3 regions of the Serratia montpellierensis genome follow, and region 1 is predicted to be linked to each of the others. Evidence: predicted binding sites of a transcription regulator. Region 1 holds the regulator's gene; each other region holds the start of a gene.
What was found. Region 1 encodes CRP, which controls carbon source genes, mostly activating them, when cyclic AMP is high. Its sites were predicted from a motif close to ATGTGANNNNNNTCACAT; they were not measured.
Positions count from the first base shown of each region.

Region 2: the regulator CRP is predicted to act here: its motif matches at 2,363-2,380, upstream of deoC (deoxyribose-phosphate aldolase).
Region 3: the regulator CRP is predicted to act here: its motif matches at 2,587-2,604, upstream of FUU19_RS16330 (sugar transporter).

Region 1 is NZ_VOSN01000004.1:193,358-199,435, reverse strand. It holds gene FUU19_RS05070 (hydrolase) at 1-828, shown strand, start outside; gene FUU19_RS05065 (YheU family protein) at 825-1,058, shown strand; gene FUU19_RS05060 (phosphoribulokinase) at 1,211-2,080, shown strand; gene FUU19_RS05055 (OsmC family protein) at 2,119-2,526, opposite strand; gene crp (cAMP-activated global transcriptional regulator CRP) at 2,908-3,540, shown strand; gene FUU19_RS05045 (YccS/YhfK family putative transporter) at 3,591-5,669, shown strand; gene argD (bifunctional acetylornithine/succinyldiaminopimelate transaminase) at 5,710-6,078, opposite strand, start outside.
Region 2 is NZ_VOSN01000005.1:283,361-289,438, forward strand. It holds gene FUU19_RS06710 (phosphatase PAP2 family protein) at 1-724, shown strand, start outside; gene ybjG (undecaprenyl-diphosphate phosphatase) at 730-1,335, shown strand; gene FUU19_RS06720 (aldose epimerase family protein) at 1,373-2,209, opposite strand; gene deoC (deoxyribose-phosphate aldolase) at 2,423-3,103, shown strand; gene deoR (DNA-binding transcriptional repressor DeoR) at 3,256-4,020, shown strand; gene FUU19_RS06735 (HAAAP family serine/threonine permease) at 5,000-6,078, shown strand, end outside.
Region 3 is NZ_VOSN01000013.1:962,919-968,996, reverse strand. It holds gene livM (high-affinity branched-chain amino acid ABC transporter permease LivM) at 1-96, shown strand, start outside; gene FUU19_RS16345 (ABC transporter ATP-binding protein) at 93-968, shown strand; gene FUU19_RS16340 (ABC transporter ATP-binding protein) at 965-1,681, shown strand; gene FUU19_RS16335 (aspartyl/asparaginyl beta-hydroxylase domain-containing protein) at 1,711-2,397, opposite strand; gene FUU19_RS16330 (sugar transporter) at 2,666-3,856, shown strand; gene FUU19_RS16325 (MFS transporter) at 4,031-5,425, shown strand; gene FUU19_RS16320 (alpha/beta fold hydrolase) at 5,568-6,078, shown strand, end outside.

The sequences.
Region 1 (6,078 bases):
GATCCGGCGCAGGCGCGCGACAAACCGCGCGCGGTGCTGTTCCACGGCCTGGAAGGCAGCTTCTACAGCCCCTACGCGCATGGCCTGCTCAACGCCTGGCGTGAGCGCGGCTGGCTCGGCGTGGTGATGCACTTTCGCGGCTGCAGCGGCGTGCCCAACCGCAAGCAGCGCATCTACCACTCCGGTGAAACCGAAGAAGCGCGCATCTTCCTGCGCTGGCTGCGCGACCGCTACGGCGAGGTGCCGACCGCGGCGGTAGGCGTTTCGCTCGGCGGCAACATGCTGGCCTGCTATCTGGCACAGCAAGGCGCCGACAGCCTGCTGCAGGCGGCGGTGGTGGTCTCGGCGCCGCTGATGCTGGAGCCTTGCGCCTACCGCATGGAGCAAGGTTTCTCCCGCGTTTATCAGCGCTACCTGCTGGGGCAGCTGAAACAAAACGCCACCCGCAAGCTGTTGCACTACCCGGACACCCTGCCGCTCAAACTGTCACAGCTGAACGGGTTGCGGCGCATCCGCGAATTCGACGACGCCATCACCTCGCGCATTCACGGCTTCAGCGACGCTACCGACTATTATCGCCGCTGCAGCGCCCTGCCGCTGTTGCCGGCTGTCCAGACGCCGCTGCTGATCATCCATGCGAAGGACGATCCCTTCATGACCCATGAGGTGATCCCCGACGTCGCCGGCCTGCCGCGCAATATTGAATATCAGCTGACCGAGTACGGCGGCCACGTCGGCTTCGTCGGTGGCACGCTGAAAAAACCGCACATGTGGCTGGAACATCGCATTCCGGCCTGGCTTTCCCCTTATCTGGACATCCCGACGTGATCATTCCCTGGCAAGAACTGGCAACCGACACCCTGAACAGCCTGATCGAATCCTTTGTACTGCGCGAAGGCACCGATTACGGCGAACACGAACGCTCGCTGGAACAGAAGGTGGAGGACGTGCGCCGCCAGCTGAAAAACGGCGAAGTGGTGCTGGTGTGGTCGGAACTGCACGAGAGCGTCAACATCATGCCGCGCGGTCAGTTCCGCGCCGGGCAGGAAGAAATTTAGTGGCGCACGGTTCTATGACTGACGGAAAAAATCAGGTAACAATGGGGCATTGCAAACTAGCGCGCGCCATTTTTTCCCTGAGATAGAGAGCGTCAACAAGAGCCACAATACCCCCCTGACGCCGGCGCATTCAACACGGAGTGACAACCACCATGTCTGCCAAACATCCCGTTATCGCGGTGACCGGTTCCAGCGGCGCCGGCACTACCACCACCAGCGTGGCGTTCCGTAAGATCTTCCAGCAGCTCAACATCCGCGCCGCCGAGCTGGAGGGCGACAGCTTCCATCGCTACACCCGGCCGGAAATGGACGCGGCGATCCGCAAAGCGCGCGATCTGGGCAGACACATCAGCTATTTCGGCCCCGAGGCCAACGACTTCGGTCTGCTGCAGCAGAGCTTTATCGACTACGGCAAGAACGGCACCGGGCGCTCGCGCAAGTATCTGCACACCTACGACGAAGCGGTGCCCTACAATCAGGTGCCGGGTACCTTCACCCCGTGGGAACCGCTGCCGGCGCCGACCGACGTGCTGTTCTACGAGGGGTTGCACGGCGGCGTGGTCACCGAGCACCATGACGTGGCCAACCACGTCGATCTGCTGGTCGGCGTGGTGCCGATCGTCAACCTGGAGTGGATACAGAAACTGATCCGCGATACCGGCGAGCGCGGCCACTCTCGCGAAGCGGTAATGGATTCAGTGGTGCGTTCGATGGAAGATTACATCAACTACATCACGCCGCAGTTCTCGCGCACCCACATCAACTTCCAGCGCGTGCCGACGGTGGACACCTCCAACCCGTTCGCCGCCAAGGCCATTCCCTCACTGGATGAAAGCTTCGTGGTGATCCACTTCCGCGGGCTGGATCAGATAGATTTCCCCTATTTGCTGGCGATGCTGCAGGGCTCGTTTATCTCGCATATCAATACGTTAGTGGTGCCGGGTGGCAAGATGGGGCTGGCGATGGAGCTGATCATGGCGCCGCTGGTGCAGCGGTTGCTGGAAGGCAAGAAGATCGAATAAATGCGTTGAGCGCGGCGCCGGGCCGCGCTCCGTTTCGATTACGCCGGTTGGCGGATCTCGAAGCTGTGGGTCACCGTGGCGGCCTTGTTGAGCATCAGCGCCACCGAGCAGTATTTCTCCGCTGACAGGTTCACCGCACGCTCGACGATCTTGTCGGTCAGGTCCTGGCCGGTAACGATGAAGTGCAGATTGATATGGGTGAACAGCCGCGGGGCTTCTTCGCGGCGCTCGGAGGTCAGCTTCACCTCGCAGTCGCGCACGTCGTTGCGCCCCTTTTGCAGGATGGATACCACGTCGATCGCGCTGCAGCCGCCCACCGACATCAGCACCATCTCCATCGGGCTGGGCGCTTTATCACCGGCGTTGCCGTCCATCAGCACCTGGTGGCCGGAGGCCGATTCACCCAAAAACGTTAACCCTTCCACCCACTTAACTCTTGCCTGCATTCTGGTCACTCCGGTTGATTTCTTAAAATCAGAGTACGCTTTCGCATAGAAACAGGCAACGTAACCTGATGCTAATCATGCTGAAGCGAGACAACACGAGACACCCGCCTTACTCTGTGCTACAAACAGAGCCGCAATAAATCTTTCCGGGACACTGTATTCAGGGAAACGCCCAGAGAAAGGCTCCTTTACCGGTATGTTAACAGAATGTAGCTTGCAGCGCTTACGGCAAGTTAATATGCTAGAGCGACAGCGTATTTTTATGACACGCCTCAAAACTTGCCGGTAGCCCTCGCTCATAACTGCGGCTACAGGTGGGTTTTACAGGGAACTCTGACCCCTGTGACACAAGGCAGCGATAACAACAGAGGATAACAGCGAATGGTTCTCGGCAAACCGCAAACAGACCCTACTCTCGAATGGTTCCTGTCTCATTGCCATATCCACAAATATCCATCGAAGAGTACGCTGATTCACCAAGGTGAAAAGGCCGAAACGCTTTACTACATCGTGAAAGGCTCCGTCGCGGTGCTGATCAAGGATGAAGAAGGTAAAGAGATGATTCTGTCCTACCTCAACCAGGGGGATTTCATCGGCGAGCTCGGATTGTTCGAAGAAGGCCAGGAGCGCAGCGCCTGGGTTCGCGCGAAAACCGCCTGTGAAGTGGCCGAAATTTCCTACAAGAAATTCCGCCAGCTGATCCAGGTGAACCCGGACATCCTGATGCGTCTGTCCGCCCAAATGGCGAGCCGCCTGCAGGTCACCTCCGAAAAAGTGGGCAACCTCGCCTTCCTGGACGTTACCGGCCGCATCGCGCAAACCCTGCTGAATCTGGCGAAACAACCCGACGCCATGACTCACCCGGACGGCATGCAGATCAAAATTACCCGCCAGGAGATCGGCCAGATCGTCGGCTGCTCGCGTGAAACCGTTGGCCGTATTCTGAAAATGCTGGAAGATCAAAACCTGATTTCCGCCCACGGCAAAACCATTGTCGTCTACGGCACCCGTTAATCCCTGAAGAAACGGCGCAATCTGCGCCGTTTTTTTGTCTGCTCTCTGCCATGTGGCGCCGCCTGATCTACCACCCGGAAATCAACTACGCACTGCGACAAACGCTGGTGTTGTGTCTGCCGGTGCTGTTCGGCCTGTTGATAGGCCAGTTACAGCTCGGCCTGATGTTCTCTCTGGTGCCCGCCTGCTGCAATATCGCCGGTCTGGACACGCCGCATAAGCGCTTCTTTAAACGGCTGATCGTCGGCGGTTCGCTGTTCGCCTTCAGCAGCGTGCTGCTGCAACAGGCACTGCTGTGGCACGTGCCGCTGCCGGCGCTGATGCTGGGCCTGGCGCTGCTGCTCGGCGTCACCGGTGAAATCAGCCCGCTGCACGCCCGGCTGTTGCCGGCGGCGCTGGTGGCCGCCATCTTCGCCCTCAGCACGACCGGTACGGTACCCATCTGGCAGGCGCCGCTGCTTTACGCGATCGGCACTGCCTGGTACGGCTTATTCACCTGGTTCTGGTTCAAGCTGTGGAAAGAACAGCCGATGCGCGAAACGCTGAGCCAACTCTACCTGGAACTGGCGGACTATTTCGAAGCCAAATACTCGCTGCTGACCCAGCACACCGATCCGCAAACCGCGCTGCCGCCGCTGCTGGTGCGCCAGCAAAAGGTGATGGATCTGATCAGCCTGTTGTACCAACAGCTTAATTTCCTGCCGCACGCCAACAACCTCGAGCAAAAACGCCTGCAGCGCGCCTTTCAGGTGGCGATGGACCTGCAGGAGCACATCACCGTCAGCCTGCACCTGCCGGAAGAGGTGCAAAAACTGGTGGAGCAGAGCCAGGCCGAAGCGATCATTCGCCGCAATGCTCAGGTGATCGCCGGCCGGCTGCGCGTGGTGGCGCACGATATTCTCTACCATCAACATTCGAAGCGCTTCTCCATGACCCATGAGCTGGCAGCGCTGGAAAAAATGGCGGCGCAGCATCCCGATAACCCGGTCGGCCAATTTTGTTACTACCACTTCAGCCGCATCGCCCGCCTGCTACGTACCCAGCATCCGCTGTACCGCCGCGACCTGATGCCCGGCCAGCACCGCCTGCCGTTTTGGCCGGCGCTGGTCAGCTACCTGTCGTTCAAATCCACCGCCCTGCGCAACGCCGCGCGGCTGGGCGTGACGCTGGCGGTCGGCAGCAGTCTGGGTGCGGTGTTCAACCTGCCGAAACCTTACTGGATCCTGCTCACCATCATGCTGGTGAGCCAAAACGGGTATAACGCTACCCGGGTGCGTATTCAGCACCGTGCGCTGGGCACGATTGCCGGGCTGCTGCTGGCGGCCGGGCTGTTGCAGCTGCAGTTGCCGGAAGGAGAAACGCTGAGCATCATGTTGGTGATCACGCTGCTGGCCTACCTGGTTTCGCGCAAGAACTACGGGCTGTCGGTGATTGGCTTTACGGTCACGGCGGTTTACACCCTGCAGCTGCTGGCGCTGAACGGCTCGCATTTTCTGGTACCGCGCCTGATCGATACGCTGATCGGCTGCGTACTGGCGTTCGGCGGCACCATTTGGCTATGGCCGCAGTGGCAAAGCGGGCTGCTGCGCAAGAATGCCCATCAGGCGCTGGAGAACGATCAAGCCGCGCTGCGGCTGATGCTGAAGCAACCGGAACCGGACGCCACTGCGCTGGCCTATACCCGCATGCAGGTCAACCAAGCGCACAACGCGCTGTTCACCTCGCTCAATCAGGCGATGCAGGAGCCGGGGTTCGCGTCGAACTATCTGGCGGACATGCGGCTGTGGGTCACTCACAGCCAGTTCATCGTCGAACACCTGAACGCCATGACCATTCTGGCGCGCGAGCACTACATGCTGACGCCGAAGCTGGCGGAAGAGTATCTGCAGACCTGTGAAATCGCGCTGCAAAGCTGCCAGCAGCGGTTGGAATACGACGGGCCGAGCAGCGGCAACAGCGGCATCATGCAGCCGCCGGATCTGCATCCGGAGATGCCCGTCACCGAGATGGAGCGCCATCTGCGGCGCATTTTGTCGCACCTGAGCGTGATGCACACCATTTCGTCGCTGGCCTGGCGCCAGCGCCCGCACCACGGCATTTGGCTCAAGCGCAAACTGCGCGATCAATAAGGGCGCGGCATGCCGCGCCCCGTTATTCGCCGCACGGGCTTCAGGCGTTGATCACATCCTGCACCGCCAGCTCGAACAGCGCCATGCCGGCCTCGATGTCCTGCAGCTCCACCACCAGCGACGGCGCGAAACGGATCACGTTCGGCCCGGCGTTGAGGATCATCAGCCCACGCGCAGCGGCGGCGGTGAGAAAATCGCGTGCTCTGCCATGATAATGCGGCGTCAGTTCGGCGCCGATCAGCAACCCCATGCCGCGAATGGCGGTGAAAACACCGTATTTATCGCCGATATCCTGCAAAGCCTGCACATACAACGCGTGACGCTGTTCAATGCCGCTCAGCACTTCCGGCGTATTGATCACATCCAACGCCGCCTCCGCCACCGCGCAGGCCAGCGGGTTGCCGCCGTA
Region 2 (6,078 bases), on a different contig from region 1:
ATCATCATTAAATCAATCCTCAACGACACCGCAAATTAAGACAACCGCCCTTTACTCCCTGCCGGCATCCTTTTACCGTTGGCAAGTTTTTGGCCTGCTGATCAGCGGGTTGGTGTTCCTGTGGCTCTCCCGCAACGAACAGCTGGACTGGGCGATCAGTAACGCTTGGTACGATGCCGCCAGCGGGCATTTCCCGTGGCAAAACAATTATTGGCTGGACCTGATCAACCACCGCCTGCTGAAGCAAATAGTGATCGTCGGGGCGGTGCTGACGCTGTTTTGGGGTATCTATCGCCGCAGCGCACGCCTGATCGTGGCCATGTTGTTGATCGGTATCGGCCCATTGGTGGTGGGCATTCTCAAGGCCACCAGTGCGCACTCCTGCCCGTGGGATCTGATCGAGTATGGCGGCAAGGCGATGTCTTTCCCGCTGTTCGGCACGGTACCGGCGCTGCCAGGCCCCGGCCGCTGCTTCCCCGGCGGGCACGCCTCAAGCGGTTTCGCGATCATGGCGTTGTTTTTCCTGTTTTATCCGCAGCGTCCGCGCTTGGCCTGGTGGTGCTGGTGGGGCGGCATTGCGCTCGGCATGCTGATGGGCTTTGGCCAGATCATGCGCGGCGCACATTTTCTTACCCATAACCTGTGGGCAGGTTGGTGGGTTTGGTTAAGCCAGTTGGCTATTTATTGGACGGTTAGCGGCTATTGGCGCCGCAAAACGAGGTAACGGTTATGGAACAGTTAAACCATTTTCTTTTCGCCTGGATCAATGCGACCCCGGCGTCTCCCGAATGGATGATCGATTTCGCCACCTTTTTGGCACGCGATCTGATCATCATCGTGCCGCTGCTGATCGTCGGCCTGTGGCTGTGGGGGCCGCAAAGCCAGCTGGTTTCGCAGCGCCAGGTGGTAGCGAAAACCACTATCGCGCTGCTGTTCGCCATGCTCGCCGCCGCCACCATCGGCGCGCTGCTGCCGCATGAGCGCCCGTTCGTCGCCGGCGTCGGCTATACCTTCCTGGCACATGCGCCGGACAGCTCGTTCCCGAGCGATCACGGCACCGCCATCTTTACCTTTGCGCTGGCGTTCCTGTTCTGGCACCGGGTCTGGTCCGGCGTGCTGCTGATGATCGTCGCCATCGGTATCGCCTGGTCACGCGTTTACCTCGGCGTGCACTGGCCGCTGGATATGGTCGGCGGTTTCCTGCTCGGCCTGGTCGGCTGCCTGTTCGCCCAGCTGGTGTGGAATCTGTTCGGCGATGTCATCGCCGACAAGCTGTCGCGCCTGTATCGTTTCCTGTTCGCCTTCGCCATTCGCCGTGGCTGGGTGAAAGAGTAACTGCACAACATGACCGGGGCGTTACCGCCCCGTTATTTCAGACCACGCCGGTGGTCACGCAAAACGCCCGCGTTTTTCCCGCCCCCAGCATCATTCCTGCCTCTTCCTCCGGCGCATTCGGGCGACAGTTCGCCGGCTGGATAAAAGCCAGCAACCGCCGGTTGCCCTGAACGGCGATGCGCCGCAGGCCATAGTTGAATTGCCCGGTGGCGAAGCGCGTCACATAGCGCCGGCCTTGCGGCGCCAGCATAAAGAACTCGGCCTGATCCACATAGCGCGACAGATCGTCGGAGCACAGCAGTTCCTGCCCGAGCGCATCCCCCAACAGCGCCGGCGTCGGCAGGTTCTGACGGAATACCGCATCGGGAATGCAGTCGTAGTTGAGATGACACACATAGCGCAGCGGCTGCGGCCGCTCAGCCAGGTTGGTGACCGTCATCTCAATGGCGAACTGCGCGCTCTGCGCCGCCAGACGCAGCGCCGGGCCGATGCGCCAACGCCCACCCGCCCGCTCCCCCTCGCCGTGCAATGTCAGCTCATCGCCCGCCAGCTGGATCCACACGCGTTGCATCTGCAGCGGCTCACCGTCCTGATGCGGCCAGGCGGGGCAGAATGCGGCGTCGTCGGCGCGCTTTCTTCCGGCGCCCTTTACGCTGCGCCGGCCCGACTTCAGCGAATAACCGTCAAACTCAGCGTCCCAGATCGTGAGGCCCTGATACGGCAAAACCGTCAGTGCGCCACGGTGATTTGCCAACGTCAGCATCGGCCCGCGTTCTGTGCAGCGATGCGTGCTCACCGCGAAATCCGCATTGCGGAACAGTTCCTGCCGATGCGCCCCGAAAGCTTCAGGAGCCAGATCGATGTTGATCTTCATCTTTTTTCCCTCGACGTTTCGCCCGCGCAGGCCGCGAGCCCTGAAATGTTATTTAAATAACAAATAAAACGCCTTTAAGTTATACCTATAACAGCCTGATAGCGACGATCTGGCCGACATTTTTTAAACATCGCTAGGTTTATCGGCATCTGAATGTTATTATTTTCACATTACCCATCCCGCTTACTGTCTTAACCTCACTAAGGAATCGCGATGACCACCGAAACCATCGATTACGCCAGCTACGTTGACCACACCCTGCTGGCGATGGACGCCACCGAACTGCAGATCGCCAAGCTGTGCGAAGAAGCGCAGCAGCACAACTTCTATGCGGTGTGCGTCAACTCCGGCTACGTGCCGCTGGCAGCCCAACTGCTGCAGGAAAGCACCGTGAAAGTCTGCTCGGTGATCGGTTTCCCGCTGGGCGCCGGCCTGACCGTTGCCAAAGCCTTTGAAGCCAAAGCGGCGATCGCCGCCGGCGCGCAAGAGATCGATATGGTGATCAACGTCGGTTGGTTGAAAAGCGGCCTGCTGGACGAGGTGAAAGCCGACATCGCCGCCGTGCGCGAGGTTTGCGCGGCGATCCCGTTGAAGGTAATATTGGAAACCTGCCTGCTCAGCGATGCGCAGATCGTCCAGGTTTGTGAAATGTGTCGCGAACTCGATGTGGCCTTCGTGAAAACTTCCACCGGCTTCAGCACCGGCGGCGCTCGGGAAGAGCACGTCAAACTGATGCGCGAGACCGTGGGCAGCGAGATGGGCGTGAAAGCTTCCGGCGCCGTGCGCGATCGCGCCACCGCCGAGAAGATGATCAACGCCGGCGCCACGCGTATCGGCACCAGCTCCGGCGTCGCCATCGTGTCCGGCGCTCAGCCGGCGGCAGGCAGCTACTGATCGTCGGCATGCCCTGACGGGCACAGCCAATACACTCCGATGCGGGACAATACGGGCGGCCAAGGCGGCCCGATATTGCCCCGCATTGTTGTGTTTAGCGCCGGACACGCCGGCACGCCCTTTACCTCTACTACCTGTGGGAAGACGGACCTATGGAAACGCGGCGCGAAGAACGTATCAACCGGCTAGTTCAGGCGTTAAAACGCGCTGACAAGATCCACCTGAAAGAAGCCGCCGTGCTGCTGGGGGTCTCGGAGATGACCATTCGCCGCGATCTGAGCGCCGAACCGGCGGCGGTGGTACTGCTCGGCGGCTATGTGGTGACCGATCCGCGCAGCAACGGCGTGACCAACTACTTCGTTTCCGATCAAAAAGCCAAGCAGGTGACGGAGAAACGGCGCATCGGCCTGCTGGCAGCACCGCTGATCAATGAAAACGATACGGTGTTTTTCGACTGCGGCACCACCACCCCCGCGATCATCGATGCCATCGCCGACGAGCTGACCTTCACCGCCGTCTGTCATTCGCTGAACACCTTCCTGGCGCTGCAGGACAAACCGAACTGCAAAGTGATCCTGTGCGGCGGTGAGTTCAAGCCGAACAACTACATCTTTTCCAGCGTCAGCGGCCGTAACGAGCTCGATCACATCTGCCCGAACATCGCCTTTATCTCCGCCGCCGGCCTCAGCCTGCAGCACGGCGCCACCTGCTTCAACTTTGACGAGCTGGAGATGAAGCATCGCGCCATGGCGATGGCGCAGCAAAAGATCCTGGTGGCAGACCACAGTAAGTTCGGCAAAACCAAACCGGCCTGTATCGGCCCCCTGACGCAGTTCGATCGGGTGATCAGCGACCGCCAACCGGACGCCGACTTCATGGCGTTCTTCAACGACAACGCCATCGCTACCCGCTATTAATCCGCCTTCTGCGCCGTCGAAACCGGCGGCGCACCCCTGCAATCCCCCTCTTTCCTTGCTCTAAAATGAACAAATAATGCGCAATCGATTCGCGTTTTTCGCTTATCCGCACGCAACATCAGGTTAATAAAATGCAACAGGTTACTCCAGTGATTATTTTCTCGTAGGCAAAACACGCTGTCGGCTGCGTGAATTAACGACTATTTATGGCTTTTATATGATAAATCGCGCCAAAGGCCGGGATGTTTAAATAAACGGCGTTTTAAGCGATTGCAGCAAATCTCGCCAATACCTGTTAGTTATCTGTTATTTATATGATGAATGGTTACGCATTTTTATCCGCTAACCACGTAAGTAATTTCCCTTCGTTATTAGCGGTGATTTTTAATTAAAAATCATTAAAAACAAATAGATAAATTGAATTTTACTTAAAAACACAATGTGATCTACGTCACTAAAACTGCTTAATCCGGGTTTTTCGCTAGATCCAAAACCACGCATAAAATATATTGCTCGGCTTGCTGCTGAGCACAGCGCTTTATCCGGCTGATTATTGTACAACCCGCATAATCGCAGAAAGTTTTATGAGAGCGTTCTCAGCACAAAATCTTACACAAATGTGCAACAAATGCGCGAAAAATCGATAAAAAAGCGGATAACTGCACATATTGCGCATTTGAGAGCAGGATCACGGTTGTTTCTACTGTAAATCGTTATCTTGCCGCCAACAAAAATCGACAGGCAAAGACCTGTCGGCAGCGGTAACGACTTTTATCACCCGTGACGGTGGAAAGTCTTTAGTGAATTACCCGGCGCTGTGCCTTGGTAATGAACACAATAAACAACCAGGGGGACGCCAAAACATCCCCGCAAGCAACACCTGATTCTTACCGCAAGCGTTGCCTGAATAGGACGTTTGACGGTTTAACCTTAAGTTTTGCCTTTTAATTTTAAATTCGTGTTCACTTCGGAGATATTTATGGACACTACACAGACCGGCACAATTGCCTCTGCGGCCTCGGGCTCCAGCAGTACCTGGCGTAAAACGGATACCATGTGGATGTTGGGCCTGTACGGCACCGCCATCGGCGCAGGCGTCCTGTTCTTGCCCATCAACGCCGGCATCGGCGGTTTGATTCCTCTGATCATCATGGCCATCATCGCTTTCCCGATGACCTTCTTTGCCCACCGCGGCCTGTGCCGTTTCGTTCTGTCCGGCAAAAATCCCGGTGAAGACATCACCGCCGTGGTAGAAGAGCACTTCGGCATCACCGCCGGTAAACTGATTACCCTGCTGTACTTCTTCGCCATCTACCCGATTCTGCTGGTTTACAGCGTGGCGATCACCAACACCGTCGACAGCTTCATCACCCACCAGTTGGGCATGACGTCGCCACCGCGCGCCATCCTGTCGCTGATCCTGATCGTCGGCCTGATGACCATCGTGCGCTTCGGCGAGCAGGCCATCGTGAAAACCATGAGCATCCTGGTCTTCCCGTTCGTCGCGGTGCTGATGCTGCTGGCCGTCTATCTGATCCCTAACTGGACCGGCGCCATCTTCGAAAACGTGTCGCTGTCCGGCAGCGGTACCGGCATGGGCCACGGCCTGATCATGACCCTGTGGCTGGCGATCCCGGTAATGGTGTTCTCCTTCAACCACTCGCCGATCATCTCCGCCTTCGCCGTCGCCAAACGCGAGGAGTACGGCGCAGACGCCGAGAAGAAATGCTCCCGCATTCTGGCTTATGCACACATCATGATGGTGCTGACCGTGATGTTCTTCGTGTTCAGCTGCGTGCTGAGCCTGACGCCGGAAAACCTGGCGGAAGCCAAAGCGCAGAACATCTCGATTCTGTCTTACCTGGCTAACCACTTTAACAACCCGATGATCGCGTACATCGCGCCGGTTATCGCCTTCGTCGCCATCACCAAATCGTTCCTGGGCCACTACCTGGGCGCCCGTGAAGGCTTCAACGGCCTGGTTGCCAAGTCGATGAAGAGCCGCGGCAAAACCGTCAGCACCGCCAAACTGAACCGCATGACCGCTATCTTCATGCT
Region 3 (6,078 bases), on a different contig from region 1:
GGCGTGCTGATGGTGGCGATGATGATCTGGCGGCCGCGCGGGCTGGTGCGCATCAGCCGCGCCAGCTTCGCCGAACGCAAGGGGGTGGCGCCATGAGCGACGCCATTTTGCGGGTGGAGCACCTGATGATGCGCTTTGGCGGCATCAAAGCGCTGAACGACGTCAATCTGGAGGTGGAGCGCGGCTCCATCACTGCCCTGATTGGCCCCAACGGCGCCGGCAAGACCACGGTGTTCAACTGCCTGACTGGTTTTTACCGCGCCAGCGGCGGCGTGATCCTGCTCAATACCCACAAGCGGCCGACCGACGTGATCCAGGTGCTGGGGCAGAAGTTTCGCGCCGGCGATTGGATTCGCCCGAAGCGGCTCGGCTCGCGCCTCTATTACAAGATGTTCGGCGGCACCCACCTGGTCAACCGCGCCGGGCTGGCGCGCACCTTCCAGAATATCCGTCTGTTCCGCGAAATGTCGGTGGTGGAGAACCTGCTGGTGGCGCAGCACATGCAGAGCAACCGCAACCTGATCGCCGGGGTGCTGAATACGCCGGGCTACCGCCGTGCGGAAAGCGCCGCGCTGGATCACGCCTTCTACTGGCTGGAGGTGGTGGATCTGGTGGACTGCGCCAACCGGCTGGCGGGGGAGATGTCCTACGGCCAGCAGCGGCGGCTGGAGATCGCTCGCGCCATGTGCACCGCGCCGGAAATGATCTGCCTCGACGAGCCGGCCGCCGGGCTGAACCCGGTGGAGACGGCCACGCTGAGCCGCATCATCCGTTTTCTGCGCCAGCATCACGGCATCACGGTGCTGCTGATCGAGCATGACATGGGCATGGTGATGGAGATCTCCGATCGGGTGATCGTGCTCGATCACGGCGACGTGATCGCCCGTGGCACGCCGCAGGAGATCCAGCACAACGAGGCGGTGATCGCCGCCTACCTGGGCGCGGACGAAGAGGAGCTGGCGGGATGAGCGAGGCGATGCTGGAATTTCGCGAAGTGGACGTGTTTTACGGGCCGATCCAGGCGCTGCGTCAGGTGTCGCTGCAGGTTAACGCCGGGGAGACGGTGGCGCTGATCGGCGCCAACGGCGCGGGCAAATCCACGCTGTTGATGTCGATCTTCGGCCAGCCGCGTATCGCCGGCGGGCAGATCCTGTTTAGCGGCGAGGACATCAGCCGCCGCTCCACGCACTACGTGGCGGCCGGCGGCATCGCGCAGGCGCCGGAAGGGCGGCGCATCTTTCCGGACATGAGCGTGGAGGAGAACCTGCTGATGGGCACCATCACCGTCGGCAATCGCTACCTGGACGAGGATTTGCCGCGCATGTTCGAGCTGTTTCCGCGCCTCAAGGAGCGGCGCAATCAGCGGGCGATGACCCTGTCCGGCGGCGAGCAGCAGATGCTGGCGATCGCCCGCGCGCTGATGAGCCGGCCGAAGCTGCTGCTGCTGGACGAGCCGAGCCTGGGACTGGCGCCGATCGTGGTGCGGCAGATCTTCGGCGTACTACGTGAGCTGACCCGCAGCGGCATGACGCTGTTTCTGGTGGAGCAGAACGCTAACCACGCGCTGAAGCTGTCCGATCGCGGCTATGTGATGGTCAACGGCCAGATCCGCCTCAGCGGCAGCGGCCAGGAGCTGTTGAACGATCCGGAGGTGAGAAAGGCCTATCTGGGCGGCGGCTGAGCGCCGCCCTTGGGCAGGGATGCCCGTGTTCAGAACTGGCGCTGCATCCAGCGCACGTTCAGCCGCACCAGGGCGATGATGGCGCTGGAGAGCAGCCGCAGCCCGCCGGGCATGTCGCGGCGGCGGATGTCCAGCAGCAGTACGGTGCGCACCTGCGCGCTGTCGTTCCACACCTCGTGTTCGAAGGTATCGTCCCACAGCATGAACTCCCCCTCGTGCAGCCGGTATTCGCGGCCGTCCACTTTCAGCACCGCCGCCGGCACCCCGTCGGCGCGTTTGGGCATGTCCAGCACCAGATAGCCGCGCAGAATGCCGCGGAACGGCCCGCGGTGGGGCGGCACCTGTTTGCCGGGCGCCAGGAAGGAGAGCGAGGCGGACAGCACGTCCGGCGACGAAGCGATCAGCGCCGCCAGCGTCGGGCAACGCGCCAGGTTGCGGGCGATCGGCTGGCCGTAGGCCTTCATGATGAACATGCGCCAGTCGCGCGCGTCGTTGGCGGAGATCGACGCCTGCTGGATCATGATCTCGTGGAAGCGCGGAATATTGTGCAGATCGTGGGCGACGGTCAGCGCCTCTTCGCGGATCTGCCGCCATTGGGCGGTGAAACGTTCGGCGTCGGGGAACAGCGCGGCGCTGTCGAGCACCGGTTTGCCCTGAATGCGGCGATCGTAAACATTGCGCAATGCGAGCACGGACCAATCATAAATCGCGGACATAATGACCTCGCCTCAGAAAACGCCAAATGGACACTGCGCGCGGTTCTTCGGCGTGGCGCGTCGTCTGCGGGGGCCGGAAGGGAAGAGCGGCAGGAAAAATTGGTACGCTTCAAGAGATTAGCACAGCATTTGTGCAACCGTGTGTCTGCGAATGTGTCGAAATGCGGCGAAAAAAACCACACAATTAAAGTGTGACGCGTATCGCATTTAGCGGGCCGGTTGGTTAAAATATCGCTACTTGCCCGCACCTGTCCGGATTTTGTTTATCATGGAACACGCTCCCGTTTCGCGCTCAACCGCCTGGTTGCGCGTGGTTATCATCGCCGTCTCGGCCTTTATCTTCAACACCACCGAATTTATCCCGGTCGGCCTGCTGAGCGATATCGCCGCCAGCTTCTCGATGCAAACCGAACAGGTCGGCCTGATCATCACCATTTACGCCTGGATTGTCGCCGCCGCCTCGTTGGCGTGCATGCTGCTGACCAGCAAAATCGAGCGCCGCAAGCTGCTGATCGGCGTGTTCATGCTGTTTATCGCCAGTCACATCCTGACCGCCGTGGCCTGGGACTTTACCACGCTGGTTATCTCGCGCGCCGGCGTGGCGCTGGCGCACTCGGTGTTTTGGTCGATCACCGCCTCGCTGGCGATCCGCGTGGCGCCGCCGGGCAAGAAAGCCCAGGCGCTGAGCCTGCTGGCGGGCGGCACCGCGCTGGCGATGGTGCTCGGGCTGCCGCTTGGGCGGGTGGTGGGGCAGCTGCTCGGCTGGCGCATGACCTTTATCGGCATCGCGGTGTGCGCCACCCTGGCGCTGGTGCTGCTGTGGCGCCTGCTGCCGGTGCTGAAAAGCGAGCACTCCGGTTCGCTGGCCAGCGTGCCGCTGCTGTTCAAACGCCCGGCGCTGCTGGCGCTGTACATGCTGACCGTCATCGTGGTGACGGCGCACTTCACCGCCTACAGCTACATCGAGCCGTTTATCCAGACCGTGGCCGGGCTCTCGGAGAACTTCACCACGCTGATGCTGCTGCTGTTCGGCGCCGCCGGCATCGTCGGCAGCCTGCTGTTCAGCCGCTACAGCGAGCGTTTCCCTTCCGGCTTCTTTATCGGCGCCATCGCGCTGCTGACGTTGAGCCTGCTGCTGCTGTTGCCGGCCGCCGGCAGCGAAAGCCACCTGACCGTGCTGTGCATCTTCTGGGGCATGGCGATCATGGCCATCGGCCTGTCGATGCAGGCCAAAGTGCTGAGCCTGGCGCCGGACGCCACCGACGTGGCGATGGCGATCTTCTCCGGCCTGTACAACTTCGGCATCGGCAGCGGGGCGCTGCTGGGCAACCAGGTGAGCTTGCATCTGGGCATGGGCAATATCGGTTTCGTCGCCGCGCCGCTGGCGCTGATCGCCCTCGGCTGGTGCCTGCTGAGCGTCTACCGCAGCGAACGGCTGCAGCAGCACCCCAGCCGTTAAGCCACCGATTCGGGATGCCGCTGCGGCATCCCAGGTTGCATTTTCCTGCTATAAAACAGGCCGCTGCAGCGTTTTATGCTTAACTTTTTTTCATAGTCTGCTAATTAAAAATTTAACTCCGACGCCGCTTCGCTAGCATAGAAAGTCATCAAAAATGTTAATGCGAGGTTAACGGTGAGTGACTCTGTAGCGGCGTCGCCGATCCATGCGCGGGATTTGGCGGCCAGAATCGACGCCTTGCCCGCGTCGGCCGGTCTGTGGCGTTTTATCATTCTGCTGTCGCTGGGCGGCTTTTTCGAACTCTACGATCTGTTCCAGACCGGCTATATCAGCACCGGCCTTATCGCCGACGGCATTTTCCACACCGGCGCGCAGGGCGTCTTCGGCGTGTCGGACCAGGCGGCCTTCGCCTCCGCCACCTTTCTTGGCCTGTTCGTCGGCGCCAGCCTGCTGAGCCCGTACGCCGATCGCTTCGGCCGGCGTGCCACCTTTATGTTCGCCCTGATCTGGTACGGCGCCTTCTCGCTGCTGTTGGCGTTTCAACAGCAGGCGGAATGGGTGATCTTTCTGCGCTTTCTGGTGGGCGTCGGGCTCGGCATCGAGCTGGTGACCATCGACACCTACCTGACGGAGTGGGTGCCCGCGCATCTGCGCACCCGGGCTTTTGCCTTCGCGTTCTTCGTGCAGTTCCTGTCGGTACCGGCGGTGGCGCTGATGTCCTGGTGGCTGGTGCCGCAGACGATTTTGGGCCTGAGCGGCTGGCGCTACGTGGTGATCGCCGGCGCGCTGGCTTCGCTGGTGATCTGGCTGGTGCGCAAGGGGCTGCCGGAGTCGCCGCGCTGGCTGGTGCAGCAGCGGCGCTATGCGCAGGCCCGGCAAGTGATGCGGGATATGGAACGGCGCTGCGGCGTGGCGGCCACGGACTTCCCGTCGCGCCCGGTAGACGATGCCGAGGGGGCGCCGCCGCGCGGCCGCTTTCGCGACATCTGGGCGCCGCAGTACCGCGATCGCACGCTGATGCTGGTGGTGATGAATTTCTTTCAGGCTATCGGCTTCTTCGGCTTCGGCAACTGGCTGCCGGCGCTGCTGTCGGGCAAGGGTGCCTCGGTCACGCACAGCCTGCTGTACGCTTTCTTCATCACGCTGGCCTACCCGCTCGGCTCGCTGCTGTGCAGCTTCTACGCCGACAAGATGGAGAACAAGTGGCAGATCGTGTTGTCTTGCCTGGTGACGGTGATCTTCGGCTCGCTGTTCGCGCTGCAGAACAACCCGCTGTGGCTGATCCTGTGCGGCTTCTTTATCACCTGGTCCAACGCCTGGCTGACCTACAGCTACCACTCGTATCAATCCGAGATCTTCCCGACCCATATCCGCGCCCGCGCCGTCGGTTTCTGTTACTCCTTTAGCCGGCTGTCGACGGTATTCAGCAGCATCATTATCGGCATTATCTTGCAGTACGGCGGCTCGCTGGGGGTGATCGCGTTTATCGTCGCCAGCATGCTGATCGTGATGCTGGTGATCGGGCTGTTCGGCCCGAAAACGCGCGGCATCGATCTGGAAAACATCTGACGTTTTGCGCCGGCGGCGACGCCGGCCTCTTCAGCAAAAAAACTCGCGATCATGCGAAAATTATTCCGTTATCACTGCCTTTGCGCCTGCCGTACTGTTACCCGGTACAAAATCCAATTCAATACCGAGCGGGGAACACGTCATGAGCATCCTCACCGCGCCCGATGGCGCGCGCATTTTCTATAAGGATTGGGGCCGCGGCCAGCCGATCCTGTTCTCCCACGGTTGGCCGCTGTCCGCCGACGCCTGGGACAACCAGCTGCTGTTTTTCGGCCAGAGCGGGTTCCGCGTGATTGCCCACGATCGTCGCGGCCACGGCCGTTCGGATCAGACCTGGCACGGCAACGACATCAACCAATACGCCGACGATCTGGCCTTGCTGATCGAAACGCTGGATCTGCGCGATCTGATCCTGGTCGGCCATTCCACCGGCGGCGGCGAAGTGGCGCGCTATATTGGCCGTCACGGCAGCGAGCGGGTGGCGAAGGTGGTGCTGGTGGGGGCCGTACCGCCGCTGATGCTGCAAACGCCGGTCAACCCTGAGGGCACGCCGATGGCGGCCTTCGACGGCATTCGCAGCGGCGTGGCGGGCAACCGTTCGCAGTTCTTCAAAGATTTGGCGGTGCCATTCTACGGCTTCCACTGCGACGAGG